DNA from 3 places in the Pseudomonas sp. F3-2 genome. Region 2 is predicted to be linked to each of the others. Evidence: predicted binding sites of a transcription regulator. Region 2 holds the regulator's gene; each other region holds the start of a gene.

Region 1 (5,097 bases), 2.5 Mb from region 2:
ACAGGCTCTTGTCGACCGCGACCCCGCGCGCGGTCAGTTCGTGCTCGAACACGCTTTTGAGCAGGGCCGAGCAGCCGCCGCAACCGGTGGCCGCCTTGGTGCAGGCCTTGATCCCGGCAAGGTCGCTGCAGCCGCTGTCGATGGCCGAGCAGATCGCCCCTTTGCTGACGTTATGGCACGAACAGATCGTGGCGGTCGCCGGCAAGGCGTCGGCACCCAGAGTGGGCGCGCCGTCGCTGTGGGGCAAAATCAGGCTCGACGGGTCGGCCGGCAGCTTGATGCCGTTCTGCGCGTATTGCAGCAGCGTGTCGTAATAACTGTTATCGCCCACCAGCACTGCCCCCAGCACCTGTTTGCCGTCGGCGGACACCACGAGCCGGCGATAGGTGTCGGTGGCTTCATCGATAAAACGGTAGTTGCGCGCGCCGGTCAGTGCGCCGTGGGCATCGCCGATGGAGCCCACGTCGACGCCCAGCAGTTTGAGTTTGGTCGACATGTCGGCACCGAAGAACGGTTCAGCGTCCTGATCGCACAATTGTGCGGCGACATTGCGTGCCATCTGATAACCCGGCGCGACCAGGCCGAAGACGCTGCCGTTCCAGGCGGCGCATTCACCAATCGCGTAAATGTCGGCGTCACTGGTGCGACAGTGTTCGTCGATGTCGATGCCGCCCCGTGGACCCAGCGCCAGCTGGCACTGGCGGGCGAGGGCGTCTTGCGGACGGATGCCGGCGGAAAAGACGATCAGGTCGGTTTCGAGAAAGTCGTCACCGGCGAAATTCATGCGATAGCGGAAAGACTCGCCAGGCGTGATCGACTGGGTGGCGCGGGACAAGTGCACGCCGACGCCCAGCGCTTCGATGCGTGCCTTGAGGGCTGCGCCGCCGAAATCATCCAGCTGCACAGGCATCAGGCGCGGGGCGAACTCCACCACATGGGCTTCCAGACCGAGGGATTTCAGCGCATTGGCCGCCTCCAGGCCGAGCAGCCCGCCGCCGACCACGACGCCACGTCGGGCATGACGCGCGGCGGCGCGGATGGTGTCCAGGTCGTCCAGCGTGCGGTAAACCAGCCGCGAGTCTCCCTCGGCGCCTTCGATGGGCGGCACGAACGGATAGGAGCCGGTCGCCAGCACCAGTTTGTCGTAGGTGAAACAACCTGCGGACGTGATCACTTCACGGCGGGCCCGATCGATTTCCAGCACCGGCACGCCCAGATGCAGCGTCAGTCCGGCCTGCTGATACAGCGCGGCATCACTGAGCGCCAGGGATTCGGCATCGCGACCGCCGAAATACTCGGACAGGTGAACGCGGTCGTAGGCGCGCTGGCCTTCTTCACCGAACACGTGAATGCGATAGTGCTCAAGGGCACCGGCGGCGATCAATTGCTCGACGCAGTGGTGACCGACCATTCCGTTGCCAACCACGATCAGTGTCTGCATATCGTCAAAAGGGGCGACTGTGGTGTTCATATCGAGTCCCGGCCTAAGCCAATCGGGTTTTTTGAAAGCAAAAAAAAGGCGCCCGGAACCTCTCGGTTCCAGGCGCCTTTGCCTGTTCTTTTAGGGGTTGTCGCTCGACCACAGTGTCGGCGCAACCTGATGAGCCCAATGCCGTGTGGGGCGGACGATCGTCATTGACCGACCAGGGCTGCCAACCACGCATTCAGGCTGGACTTGCAGGTGATCAAGCAATGGGTGTGCCAGTGCGTACATCTCACGATGAGTGCAGGCGCGTGGCGCGTCCCAGGATCTGCCGCGATACGGCGATCGGCCTGATCAAGGGCCTGTCAGGCTGACCGCGCTCACCCCTTTCACGACGGATTCCCCGCCGATCTCGGGACGCGCCACGCTTGTGCAACGGGAGACACTGGCACGCAAACGGTGCGCTTTCGTCCGGCTCGCCCCATTGCGAGGCTGAAATCCGCGGTTCTCTGGCCGGTTTGCTTCCACGCCGCAGCGCCCTGATCTCAGGCCACCCGCGCCAGCTCACCCGCCAATCGACCGCTCGAAAGCCTCCGGCACCATGCTGGCCTGTCCTTTGCAATTGCCAGCTGACAGGCAGTCAACGCCGATTGCCATCTTCACGACAAAGGCGCCGTGTGCTCTCCGCTCATCTGAACGGGAGAGAACAGGGCGTCTTTTTTTTGGCCTCGGGAAATGGTTATGGCGAGCAACAGCGTACGAAGTGTGTGTCCTTATTGCGGGGTCGGCTGCGGCATCGTCATGCAGGTCGAGAACAACCGCGTGATCAAGGTCACGGGTGACAAGGCGCATCCGGCCAATCGCGGCCGGTTATGCACCAAAGGCACCACCTGCGGCGAGGCGATTGCAGAATCGGGGCGCATGGACGCGGCCTACCTGCGCCGTCAGCGAGATGAGGACCCGGTACGCACCGACATGGACGCGGCGATCACCCACACGGCGCAACGCCTGCGCACGATCCTGGATCGCGATGGCCCCGATGCGTTGGCTTTTTATGTGTCGGGCCAAATGTCGCTTGAGGCGCAATACCTGGCGAACAAACTGGCCAAGGGCTTTGTGCGTACGTCGCGCATCGAGTCCAACTCGCGGCTGTGCATGGCCAGTGCGGGAAGCGGCTACAAGCTGTCGCTGGGGTCCGACGGGCCGCCGGGTTCCTACGACGACTTCGACCGGGCCGACCTGTTCTTCGTGATCGGCGCCAACATGGCGGACTGCCACCCGATCTTGTTCCTGCGCATGATGGATCGGGTCAAGGCCGGCGCGAAGTTGATCGTCGTCGATCCTCGCCGCAGCGCCACGGCAGAGAAAGCGCATCTGTTTCTGCAGATCAGGCCCGGTACCGATCTGGCGCTGCTCAACGGCCTGCTTTATTTATTGAATGAAAACGGCGATGTCGATGCCGGTTTCATCGCGTCCTTCACCCAGGGCTGGGCGACGATGCCTGCGTTTCTGGCCGCGTACACGCCGGACAAAGTGGCGCAGATCACGGGCCTTGCCGAAAGCGACATTCGTCAGGCAGCGCGCATGATCGGTCAGGCGCCAGACTGGATGAGCTGCTGGACCATGGGGCTGAACCAGAGCACCCACGGCACCTGGAACACCAACGCACTGTGCAATCTGCATCTGGCGACCGGGGCGATCTGTCGTCCCGGCAGCGGTCCGTTCTCACTCACGGGCCAGCCCAATGCCATGGGCGGGCGGGAGATGGGCTACATGGGGCCGGGACTTCCCGGTCAGCGCTCGCTGCTGGTCGACGCCGATCGTGCATTCGTCGAACACCTCTGGGCGATACCGCAAGGCAGTCTGCGGCGTGAGCCTGGCGGCGGGACGATCGACCTGTTCGAACAGATGCGTGACGGCGCAATCAAGGCCTGCTGGATCATCTGCACCAACCCGGTGGCCAGCGTCGCCAACCGCGCCACGGTGATCGAGGCGTTGCAGGCCGCCGAGCTGGTGATCACCCAGGATGCCTTTCTCGACACGGAAACCAACCGCTACGCCGACATCCTCTTGCCCGGTGCGCTGTGGGCCGAGGGCGAAGGGGTGATGATCAATTCCGAACGCAACATGAGCCTGACCTGCAAGGCGGTCGATGCGCCGGGGCAGGCGCTGCCGGACTGGCAGATCATCGCTCGCGTGGCGTGCGAAATGGGTTTCGCGTCGGCGTTCAGCTACGGGTCGGCCGAGGAGGTGTTCGAGGAAATCAAGCGGGCATGGAATCCGGACACCGGCTATGACATACGCGGCGCCAGTTATGCGCAACTGCGTGACCAACCGGTGCAATGGCCTTGCGCGCCCGACGCGCAGGGCACGCGCAATCCGCTGCGTTACCTCAACACCGGCGTCAGCCAGACGCTGAAAGTGGACGCGCAGGGCCAGCGCCCCGCCCTGGTTTTCGCCACCCCTGACGGCAAGGCAGTGTTCCTGCCGCGGCCCCACCTGCCGCCCGCCGAGATGCCGGACGCCATCTTCCCGTGGGTGCTCAACACCGGTCGTTTGCAGCATCAGTGGCACACGCTGACCAAGACCGGCAAGGTCGCGACGTTGAACAGGCTCAACCCCGGGCCTTTCATCGAGATTCACCCGCAAGACGCCGCTGCACTGGGCGTGCGGGAAAAAGACGCGGTCGAGATCCGATCGGCCCGCGGGCAGGCGATATTGCCCGCTCGGGTCACGGATCGCGTGCGGCCCGGCGAGTGTTTTGCGCCCTTTCACTGGAATGACGTGTACGGCGAGCACCTTGCGATCAACGCCGTGACCAGCGACGCCATCGACCCGATTTCACAACAGCCTGAGTTCAAGTTCTGTGCGGTGGCGTTGCGCAAGATCGAGTTGATCGGTCATCGGTTCATCGACTTGGTGCAGGCCGGTGCCGAGGGTCAGGAGCAAGCGCGGGAAGAGGCGCAGGAGCGGCTCGGTGAAGCACCGCTGCTCACGCTGTTGTGGGCTTCGCAGACCGGGAATGCCGAGTCGCTGGCCAAGCGGATCGGCGCGCTGTTGCGGGCTGGCGGTGTGTTGGTTCAGCTTTCGCCGATGGACAATTTTCCGGTCGCCGCTTTGGCCCAACGGCCCACTGTCGCGCTGATCACCAGCACGTTCGGCGATGGCGACCCGCCGGACAACGGGCAGGCGTTCTGGGCAACGCTCTGCGCCCAAGAGGAACGGCTGGAGTCGTTGCGTTACGCCGTGTTGGCGTTGGGCGATCAGAGCTATGAAACATTCTGTCAGCACGGCAAGAAGCTGGATCAACGCCTGTCGGCACTGGGCGCGTCGGCGCTGATGCCGAGAATCGACTGCGACAGCGACTTCCAGCCGCACGCCGAACGTTGGTTCGCAGGGTTGCAACAGGCGCTGGCGTTAGACCTTCCCCTTGCCACCTTGGGCGAGGGCGAGCAGCAGCCAGGCGATCAACCTTCGCGGACACGCCCGCACTCAGCCCGCTTGTCGATCAATCGTCGACTGAACGCAGATGGCGCGAGCAAGGACACTCGCCAGTTCGCGCTGACGCTGGGCGATTCGGGCATGACGTATGAGGCGGGCGATGCGCTGGGTGTCTGGCCGCGCAATTGCCCGGCGCTGGTGGACGAGGTGCTTGAACTGACCCGGCTTGAAGG
Region 2 (5,097 bases):
CGGTCGTCGAACGTCGCGCAAAAAACCTCGGCATCGCGCATCTTTACCAGGGACGCGAGGACAAACTCGTCGTCCTCGACGAGCTTTTGCAGCAACTGAATCTAAGCTACGACCAGGTCGCGTACCTGGGTGACGACCTCCCCGATCTGCCGGTCATCCGCCGGGTCGGCCTGGGCATGGCCGTGGCCAACGCCGCCGGTTTCGTACGTCAGCATGCCCACGGGACTACCCAGGCACGTGGCGGCGAAGGCGCTGGCCGAGAATTCTGCGAGTTGATCCTGAGCGCTCAGGGCAACCTCGAAGCGGCCCACGCCGCCTACTTATAGAAGTGCATTTATGCTCAGCAAAAAGTTTCGTACGTTTCTGATCTTCGGTGTTCTGGCGGTGCTGCTTGCAGCGGTCGGGTACTGGAACGTCAGCCCCGAAAGCTTCATGGATCAACCCAAGGCTGCGGTGGACGAAAGCGCGATCGACTATTACGCGATCAACGCCCACAGCATTCAGTACCTGCCCGACGGCAGCATGCAATACGACATGACCTCCGATAAGGTCGAGCATCTGAAGGCCACCGATGTCACGCTGATGACCACGCCGGTGCTGCAAATGTACCGTGGCACCGAATTCCCCTGGCACGTACAGAGCGTGCGCGCCGAGGTCTCCCCCGGTGGCGACCATGTCGAGCTGATCGATCAGGTGCGCATCAACCGCACCGACGAAAAGAAACGCACCACCGTGATCACCAGTACCCGCATGACTGTCTTCCCTCAGAAGCAATATGCGGAAACCGCGCAACCCGTTAGAATCGACGGCTTCAACGGCGTGAGCACCGGTACGGGTATGAAGGCCTATCTAAAAGAAAGCAGGATACACCTGCTATCGAATGCAAGAGGACAGTATGAGGCTCCTTAAAACCCTCCCTATTTTGCTCGGCCTGGGCGCAGCACTGGGAAGCGTGAGCGCCTGGGCTCTGCCGAACGATCAGGATCAGCCTATCCGTATTCAGGCCGACGATGCTCAGCTGGACGACAAGCAAGGTGTCGCGACCTACAAAGGCGACGTGATCATCACCCAGGGCTCGATGAAGGTGACCGGTAACACCGTGACCATCACTCGCACCCCTGCCGGCGACATCGACGTCGTGACCTCGGTGGGCAACCTCGCCTACTTCGAGCAGTTGCAGACCGCTGGCGACACCAAGCCCGTCCAGGGCTGGGGCGTCACCATTCAGTACCACGCAGCGCAGAACCGCGTCGTGCTGATCGACAAGGCCAAGGTCATCGACAAGGACAACAACACCACTCAGGGCGAGAAAATCGTCTATGACACGGTCCGCAAGCTTGCCAGCGCCGGCCGCGCGACAGGCAGCAAGGTGACCGAAGCCCGTCCGCGTGTCGACATGGTGATCCAGCCGAAAAAGAAAACCGACCAGCAGAAGGCCCAGTAATGGCAACGCTGAAAGCCCAACACCTGGCCAAGAGTTACAAGAGTCGCCAGGTCGTCCGTGACGTCAGCCTTTCCATCGAAAGCGGTCAGATCGTCGGCCTTCTCGGCCCGAACGGTGCGGGCAAGACCACGTGTTTCTATATGATCGTGGGCCTGGTTCAGGCCGATCAGGGCCGCGTGCTCATCGACGAGCAGGACGTCAGCCACCAACCCATGCACGGCCGCGCGCGTGCCGGTATTGGCTATCTGCCCCAGGAAGCGTCGATCTTCCGCAAACTGTCGGTATCGGACAACATCATGGCGATCCTCGAGACCCGCAAGGAACTCGACCGCGCCGGACGTCGCAAGGAACTGGAAAGCCTGCTGCAGGAATTCCACATTACTCACATCCGCGACAACCTCGGCATGAGCCTGTCGGGTGGCGAGCGCCGCCGCGTCGAGATCGCACGCGCATTGGCCACGGCGCCGAAATTCATTCTGCTGGATGAACCGTTCGCAGGTGTCGACCCGATTTCCGTGGGCGACATCAAGCAGATCATTCATCACCTCAAGGCCAAGGGCATCGGCGTTCTGATCACCGACCACAACGTACGTGAGACGCTGGATATCTGCGAAACAGCCTACATCGTCAACGACGGGCAACTCATCGCAGAAGGCGACGCTGAAACCATCCTGGCCAACCAGTTGGTTAAAGAAGTGTATCTCGGCCACGAGTTCCGCCTGTAACCCGGTGAAGACGGGGGCTGGAGACGAACGCAAACGTGCGCCTCATCGCCAACCCCGGATTAATTGTCGTCACACTCTAGGCAAACACTCCGGTTTCAGGCATATAATTTGCTTAAGTAGGCGCCTCGGCGCCCTAGTAGTGGATGGCGCGCAGTGCGCCGGCGAATAAGGTGTTAAGCCCCTGCCATGAAACCTTCGCTAGTCTTGAGAATGGGCCAGCAGCTGACGATGACGCCGCAGCTGCAACAGGCCATCCGCTTACTCCAACTGTCGACGCTGGATCTCCAACAGGAAATCCAGGAGGCACTGGAGTCCAATCCGATGCTCGAACGACAGGAAGAAGGCGACGATTTCGATAATGTTGACCCAATGGCCGACAACATCGAGCACAAGCCCAACCCCGACGTTCAGGAGCCGACCTATCAGGAAGCCACTCCGACCGTCGACAACCTCGACGATGGCGAGTGGAGCGAGCGCATTCCCAACGAATTGCCCGTCGATACTGCATGGGAAGACATTTATCAAACCAGCGCGAGCAGCCTGCCGAGCAATGACGATGATGAGTGGGACTTCACGACCCGCACCTCCGTCGGCGAAAGCTTGCAAAGCCATCTATTGTGGCAGCTGAATCTGGCACCCATGTCCGACACCGATCGCCTGATCGCCGTTACCCTCATCGACTGCATAAACCCTCAGGGCTACCTGGACGAGTCGCTGGAAGAGCTGCTCGACGCATTCGATCCGGAACTCGACATCGAGCTGGACGAAATCGAAGCCGTTCTGCACCGCATCCAGCAGTTCGAACCAGCCGGTATCGGCGCACGCACGCTGAGCGAATGCCTGCTGCTGCAGCTGCGCCAGCTGCCGGCCAAGACCAGATGGCTGGCCGAGGCACAGCGTCTGGTGAGCGATTACATCGACCTGCTCGGCAGCCGCGACTACGCGCAACTGATGCGCCGGATGAAGCTTAAGGAAGATGACCTGCGCCAGGTGATCGAACTGGTTCAGAGCCTCAACCCGCGTCCGGGATCGCAGATCGAATCCACCGAAGCCGAATACGTCGTCCCTGATGTCATCGTGCGCAAGGACAATGAACGCTGGCTGGTCGAGCTCAATCAGGAAGCCGTGCCACGCCTGCGGGTCAATCCGCAATACGCAGGCTTCGTGCGTCGCGCCGATACCAGCGCCGACAACACGTTCATGCGCAATCAGTTGCAAGAGGCCCGCTGGTTCATCAAGAGCCTACAGAGCCGCAACGAAACCCTGATGAAAGTGGCCACGCAGATCGTTGAACATCAGCGCGGCTTCCTCGAGTACGGCGACGAGGCAATGAAGCCGTTGGTCCTGCATGACATTGCGGAAGCGGTCGGCATGCATGAATCGACGATTTCCCGCGTGACCACGCAGAAATTCATGCACACGCCGCGTGGCATCTACGAACTGAAATACTTCTTCTCAAGCCATGTAAGCACCTCCGAAGGCGGTGAATGCTCGTCCACGGCGATCCGCGCGATCATCAAAAAACTGGTTGCCGCGGAAAATCAGAAAAAGCCGTTGAGTGACAGCAAGATCGCTGGTTTACTGGAGGCACAAGGCATTCAAGTGGCCCGTCGCACAGTCGCCAAATACCGCGAATCTCTAGGGATAGCGCCTTCGAGTGAACGCAAGCGACTGATGTAAAGGTCACAAGCCACAGCGTTCCAGTGGCAGGCACCCAAGCCTGCCTCTTAATGCACTGGCAACGAAGGAGAAGCTGTATGCAAGTCAACATCAGTGGACACCAACTGGAAGTGACCAAGCCCCTGCGCGAGTACGTCGAGCTGAAGCTTAAAAAGCTCGAAGGGCACTTTGACAAGATTACCAATGTGCAAGTGACGATGGCCGTCGAGAAGCTCAAACAGAAGATCGAGGCCACGCTGCATATCCACGGTGGAGAGGTGGTTGCCAATGCGGAGCATGATGACATGTACGCGGCGATCGACCTGCTCACTGACAAGCTGGACAGACAATTGCTCAAGCATAAGGAAAAGCAGCAAAGCATCCTCAAAGGTGCGGCAGCTCGCTGATACCCCCCACCCATGATTCGACTTGAAAACATTCTGACCCCTGGCCGTTCCCTCGTGAACGTGCCAGGTGGCAGCAAAAAAGCCGTCCTCGAACAGATTGCCAAAATGATCGGGCAGCAGGTGCCTGAACTTGATCAGCAAACTGTCTATGAAAGCCTCATTGCCCGTGAAAAGCTCGGATCGACCGGGTTCGGCAATGGTATCGCCATTCCACACTGTCGACTGAAAGGTTGCGACTCGCCCGTCAGCGCAGTGCTTCATCTTGAAAAACCGGTCGACTTCGACGCCATCGACGGCGCGCCCGTCGATCTGCTGTTCGTGTTGCTGGTGCCGGAAGCGGCAACCGACGCTCACCTCGAACTGCTGCGCCAGATCGCCAGCATGCTTGACCGTGCAGATGTCAGGGCGAGCCTGCGGAACGCGAAGAGCAGCGATGAGCTCTACAACGTCGTGCTTCACGTTCAGAACGGTCACTGATCATGCGCATGGTCATCGTCAGCGGTCGCTCCGGCTCCGGCAAGAGTACGGCCCTCGATGTTCTTGAAGACAGCGGCTTCTACTGCGTCGATAACCTGCCTGCCGGGCTGCTGCCTGAACTGGCCGAGCGAGCGCTGATCCACACCGAACTGGCTGAGCCACTGCTCGCGGTTTCGATCGACGCACGCAACCTGCCCAGCCATCTGAGCCGCTTTCCGCGCATGCTCGAAGAGGTGCGCAGCCGGCATATTCAGTGTGACGTGTTGTTCCTGGATGCCGAGGAGTCGACGCTGCTCAAGCGTTTCTCCGAGACCCGCCGCCGCCACCCACTGAGTACGGCAACCCGCTCGCTGGCTGAAGCCATCCGTGATGAGAAAACCCTGCT
Region 3 (5,097 bases), 950 kb from region 2:
CAGGCATCCTTAATCCTCGACCACCCAGGTGTCCTTGGTTCCGCCACCCTGCGACGAGTTCACCACCAGCGACCCTTCGCGCAACGCCACGCGCGTGAGTCCGCCCGGTACGACGCGGGTTTCGCGGCCAGACAGGACAAATGGGCGAAGGTCGATGTGTCGCGGGGCGATGCCGTTCTCGACGAAGGTCGGACAGGTCGACAGGGACAAGGTCGGTTGAGCGATGTACGCATGGGGCTTGGCTTTGAGTCGCGCGCGGAACGCTTCGATCTCGGCTGCAGTGGCGGCAGGCCCCACCAGCATGCCGTAGCCGCCGGAACCCTGGGTTTCCTTCACCACCAGATCGCCGAGGTTGGCCAGCACGTGAGACAGCTCCTCGGGCTTGCGGCATTGCCAGGTCGGCACGTTCTTCAGGATCGGCTCCTCGTCGAGGTAGAAGCGGATCATGTCGGTCACGAACGGATAGATCGACTTGTCGTCGGCCACGCCAGTACCAATGGCATTGGCCAGCACTACATTGCCTGAGCGATAAGCCGACAACAGGCCCGGCACACCCAGCATCGATTCGGGGTTGAACGCCAGCGGATCGAGGAACGCGTCATCGAGGCGGCGATAAATCACGTCGACTGCTTTCGGCCCGTCGGTGGTGCGCATGAAGACACGGTCATCGCGCACGAACAGATCCGCGCCCTCGACCAGTTCGACACCCATCTCGCGCGCCAGAAACGCGTGCTCGAAGAACGCGCTGTTGAACCGTCCCGGCGTGAGCACGACGACGCTCGGGTTATCCAGAGGGCTGGAGCTCTTGAGGGTGTCGAGCAGCAGATTCGGGTAATGATCGACCGGAGCGATGCGCTGGGCGGCGAACAGCTCGGGGAACAGCCGCATCATCATCTTGCGGTCTTCGAGCATATAGCTCACGCCGCTGGGCGTGCGCAGATTGTCTTCAAGCACGTAATAGGTGCCGTCTGCGTCGCGAACCAGATCGACGCCGGAGATGTGCGAATACAGGTCGCGGTGCAGGTTCAGGCCCTGCATCGCCAGTTGGTACTGCTCGTTGGCAAGCACCTGTTCGGCCGGGATGATGCCGGCCTTGATGATGCGCTGGTCGTGATAAAGGTCGGCGAGAAACATGTTCAGCGCCTTGACGCGCTGAATGCAGCCGCGTTCGACCACGCGCCATTCACTGGCGGGGATGCTGCGAGGAATCGTATCGAAGGGAATCAGTCGCTCGGTTCCCTGCTCGTCACCGTACAGCGTGAAAGTAATCCCGGCGCGATGAAACAAAAGATCGGCCTCACGTCGACGCTGAGCGAGCAACTCAGGCGGCGCTTCGCCCAGCCAGCGGGCGAATTCCCGATAATGTGGACGGACACCGCCGTCTACATCGTACATCTCATCATAAAAGGTGCGGATCATGCCGTACTCCTTGTCACCATGGACACATGGGTCTTCGCAAGGCCCGTGCCAGCGGCATAAACGCTTATAAATCAATTGGTTGAATAAATTCGAAGACGCTTGCGCACCATTCCTGTGCAAGAAGCGCTCTAACCAATTCTCCTACGCTTCATAGAGAAGCGTCCTGCCGCCGAAAAATCTATTAGCAGCATAGCCAGAGTTGATTTCCCGACGGGATTTTGTTTCCGGATAATCGCGCCATCAACGCAGAGAACGTGGTCCAGAGGACCCGGGCGTTTCCTGCCATCGCGCGTCTATTCACGAAATTCCCTTTACGCCGCTCACACCCGAGCGGCTTTTTTTGCCCTGTTTTTGCCGCCGCCCACCTGCCGAATGCTTCAACAGATGGGTGACGCAAAGTCGTGAGGGCCGATTCGTTCGCATGGAAACGGTCGATCGCCAGTTGATCTATCTGGCCTCGACCGCTGCCCGGCGCTCGTTCGACCCTCACCGTCACACAGTGCGTCTGAGCAAGCGGCCAGCACTCAGTGCAGTCGCTTGATCTCCTGCTTCACGCCCCATCCTTCAACCTCACCGTCGAGGCCGATGATGGCGCTTTGAAAGTCCTGCTCGAAATCTCCTATGCCGTCGTACGTGGCATACATCAACTTGCTCAACTCCAGGTACCACGCCCCATCCTCCCGGGCGTTGAGCTGGACGTTGACGGATTCACCTCGGAATTTTTCTGCCGCCTGACGCGCCCGTTCCTCGTCCGGGAATATGGCGTAGAACTCGATTGGATGGATACTGGCGAAGTCGAAACCGCCTTCTTTCATGCGGCGCAGTACGTGACTGCTGATGTCTTCTTGATAGGTCGTGCTCATGAAACGTCCTCCTATGCAACGATAGATAGAGTTTCAACGATCCCGAAACGCCCGCTGTTGCGCGGCGTAGAGCAGCAGTTCATCCGCTGCCCGGGACTCAAGCATGTCGCTGACAAGGCCGATGCTGCTGTTACAAATCAGGCACCACGCGAACAGAATCGGGTAAGTGCTTCACCGGCCTCGATTGCAGAGTACGCCCATTGGTGGCGTGTTGCCAATTGGCGGTAATGGATCGTCGAGGCTGACTCATGATGCCTCGACGATGGAAATGATTTGCACAGCGTTCTGTTCTTTCAAGACTTCCGCCGTAGGGGCGTTTGATCGACCGTCCAGATCGTTCAGATCGAGCTCGCTGACGACGGGGAACAGAATCGGGCGCAAATACCGCGCAGCTTCCTCCTCGCTTGGACGCTGCTCGGATTCAAGATCGTGGGTCTGCTGCACGCCATCTTTATCCTGAAACGAAATAGTCCAGACTTTCATCAATGTCTCCTCAGTGAGAGCCGTGGAAACGGCCTACTGATCTTGACCCTGCGGTATCAGTGACGTTCAACGGGAATGATCACTGCCAGCGCGCGCTGCATCTGTTCGTTTTCTGCGCCGAAACTGCTCTGAATCGGGCCTTGCAGAGAGGGCGCGCTATACAAAAGTGTAATGGGCTAAAAAAGCCCGAATCACCATACTGCGCGCCCATCCGATGCTCCGCCTTGCTGATCGCGCACGTGCGCACGCTCAACGTCGGTCATTCCCACCTGATCTGGAGTTCCTCATGCTTATTGGCCGCACCCGCCCGCGCACGCTTGTCGGTCTTGGCACGCTGTCATTGTTCGCGAGCGTCACTGCCCCGGTTTACGCCGAAGGTTTTCTGGAAGACAGCAAGGCGAACATCGAATCGCGCACGATGTATTTCAACCGTGATTTCCGGGATGGCAGCAGCTCCAATCCGCAAGGGGCGTCCAAGCGCGAAGAAGCGGCGCAGGGTTTCATCCTGAACTTTCAGTCGGGCTACACCACAGGACCTGTCGGGTTCGGCATCGACGCGCTGGGCATGGCGGGCTTTCAACTGGACTCAAGCCCGGACCGCAGTGGCACGGGTCTGTTGCCGTCAAGCGGCCGCAACCCACGCAAATCCAAAGGCGAATACGCCAAGTTCGGCGCCGCGGCGAAGGTGCGCTACTCGCAGACGGTGTTCAAATACGGCGCAATGATGCCCGACCTGCCGCTGCTCAAATACAACGATGGCCGTCTGCTGCCGACCATGTTCAATGGCGGCATGCTGACATCCGAAGACCTGCCTGGCTTCAAGTTCATGGCCTCGCGACTGGATCATTACACCGCGCGGGACTCGACCGACTCGCAGGACATTCGCCTCAACAGCAAGAACAAGCGCTACACCAGCGACATCACGGGCAACCATTTCGACATGTACGGCGTTGATTACAAGGTCACGCCCGCCATCACCGCGCAATACCACTACGCGGCGCTGGAAAACGTCTATCACCAGCACTATGTCGGCTTGCTCGGCAGCGAAAAGGTCGGGCCGGGTGTGGCCTCCGCCGATGTGCATTTCATCAAGAGCCATGATGACGGCTCAGCCCGGGCCGGCGAGATCGACAACCAGGCCTTGAGCACCCTGCTCGCCTACGCTGTGGCCGGCCACAAATTGACCGTTGGCTGGCAGACCATGATCGGCGACACGTCGATGCCTTACCTGGATGGCACCAACCCGTATCTGGTCAACTACATCCAGATCAACGACTTCGCTGCCGCTCAAGAGCGCTCCTGGCAACTGCGTTACGACTACGACTTCAAGGCGATCGGCTTCAACGGCCTGAGCTTCATGACCCGCTACGTCAACGGCGACAACATTAAAGTGGCTGGCAGCGACAGCGAAGGCAAGGAATGGGAACGTGATACCGAGGTCAAGTATGTGATGCAGACCGGTACCTTCAAAGACCTGAGCATCCGCCTGCGCAACGCAACCTTCCGCAGCAACTACGAAAACTTCGCCCGCGACGTCGACGAAACCCGCGTGATTCTCAGCTACAACTTCTCGGTCCTCTGATAGCGCGACTTACCGACATGCACGTGTGGGTAGAAGCGGATGTATTCGCGAAGGGGTTGTGCGGGCGCTGCACCTTCAGCGCCTGAATATTCAATCGCGAATGAATTCGTGCCTGCGGGGAACTCATCGTTCGCCAAGGCAAAAAAAAACGCCCCGAGACCGGGGCGTTTTTCATTGTGCAGGTTTACTGCGGTTTTGCGTCTTTCACACCGGCGGTGTTATCCAGCAGGCTCTTGGTAGCGGTCTGCAGGAAACTGTCGAGCTTCTTGCGCAACTCGCCGACATCCGCCGCGTTGGGCATCACTTCGGCGTGGGGCTTGGTGCCCAGCTCATAGCTGTAGACCTTCGGCTCCATTTCCTTTGGCTCGATCAGGATGCGGTTGCCGGTCACCAGCGCAACGGTCTGTTCGCTGCCTGACGGCTTGATCACACCAAAGCCCAGATCGCCAGCAGGCAAGTTCAGCAGGTCGCGACCCCAGCATTGATGAACGGTCTCGCCACCCAGGCGGCCCATGATGGTCGGGACGATATCGATCTGTGTGCCGACGATGCTGCTGCGCTTGCCGAACTTGTCCTGCAGGCCCGGCGCGATCATCAGCATCGGCACGTTGAAACGACCCAGGTCCATCTCGGTGATCTGCTCGTTGTTGCCAAAACCATGGTCGCCCACGACCACGAACAGCGTGTCCTTGTAATAAGGCTCTTTCTTGGCTTTCTCGAAGAACTGACCCAGCGCCCAATCCGAGTAAC

The links. Region 2 encodes sigma-54, which starts transcription at its own class of promoters, with help from an activator protein. Its sites were predicted from a motif close to ANTGGCATNNANNTTGCTNT; they were not measured.
Region 1: the regulator sigma-54 is predicted to act here: its motif matches at 1,687-1,706, upstream of nirB (nitrite reductase large subunit NirB).
Region 3: the regulator sigma-54 is predicted to act here: its motif matches at 1,453-1,472, upstream of AAGQ88_RS08890 (circularly permuted type 2 ATP-grasp protein).

Annotation. Positions count from the first base shown of each region.
Region 1 covers NZ_CP152388.1:4,487,394-4,492,490, reverse strand. Annotated here, with positions in the region: gene nirB (nitrite reductase large subunit NirB) at 1-1,471, opposite strand, end outside; gene AAGQ88_RS20120 (bifunctional nitrate reductase/sulfite reductase flavoprotein subunit alpha) at 2,165-5,097, shown strand, end outside.
Region 2 covers NZ_CP152388.1:982,842-987,938, reverse strand. Annotated here, with positions in the region: gene AAGQ88_RS04520 (HAD family hydrolase) at 1-326, shown strand, start outside; gene lptC (LPS export ABC transporter periplasmic protein LptC) at 337-909, shown strand; gene lptA (lipopolysaccharide transport periplasmic protein LptA) at 896-1,444, shown strand; gene lptB (LPS export ABC transporter ATP-binding protein) at 1,444-2,169, shown strand; gene AAGQ88_RS04500 (RNA polymerase factor sigma-54) at 2,356-3,849, shown strand; gene raiA (ribosome-associated translation inhibitor RaiA) at 3,927-4,235, shown strand; gene ptsN (PTS IIA-like nitrogen regulatory protein PtsN) at 4,248-4,712, shown strand; gene rapZ (RNase adapter RapZ) at 4,715-5,097, shown strand, end outside.
Region 3 covers NZ_CP152388.1:1,936,331-1,941,427, reverse strand. Annotated here, with positions in the region: gene AAGQ88_RS08890 (circularly permuted type 2 ATP-grasp protein) at 10-1,419, opposite strand; gene AAGQ88_RS08885 (ribonuclease E inhibitor RraB) at 1,944-2,282, opposite strand; gene AAGQ88_RS08880 (hypothetical protein) at 2,529-2,765, opposite strand; gene AAGQ88_RS08875 (OprD family porin) at 3,052-4,347, shown strand; gene AAGQ88_RS08870 (LTA synthase family protein) at 4,532-5,097, opposite strand, start outside.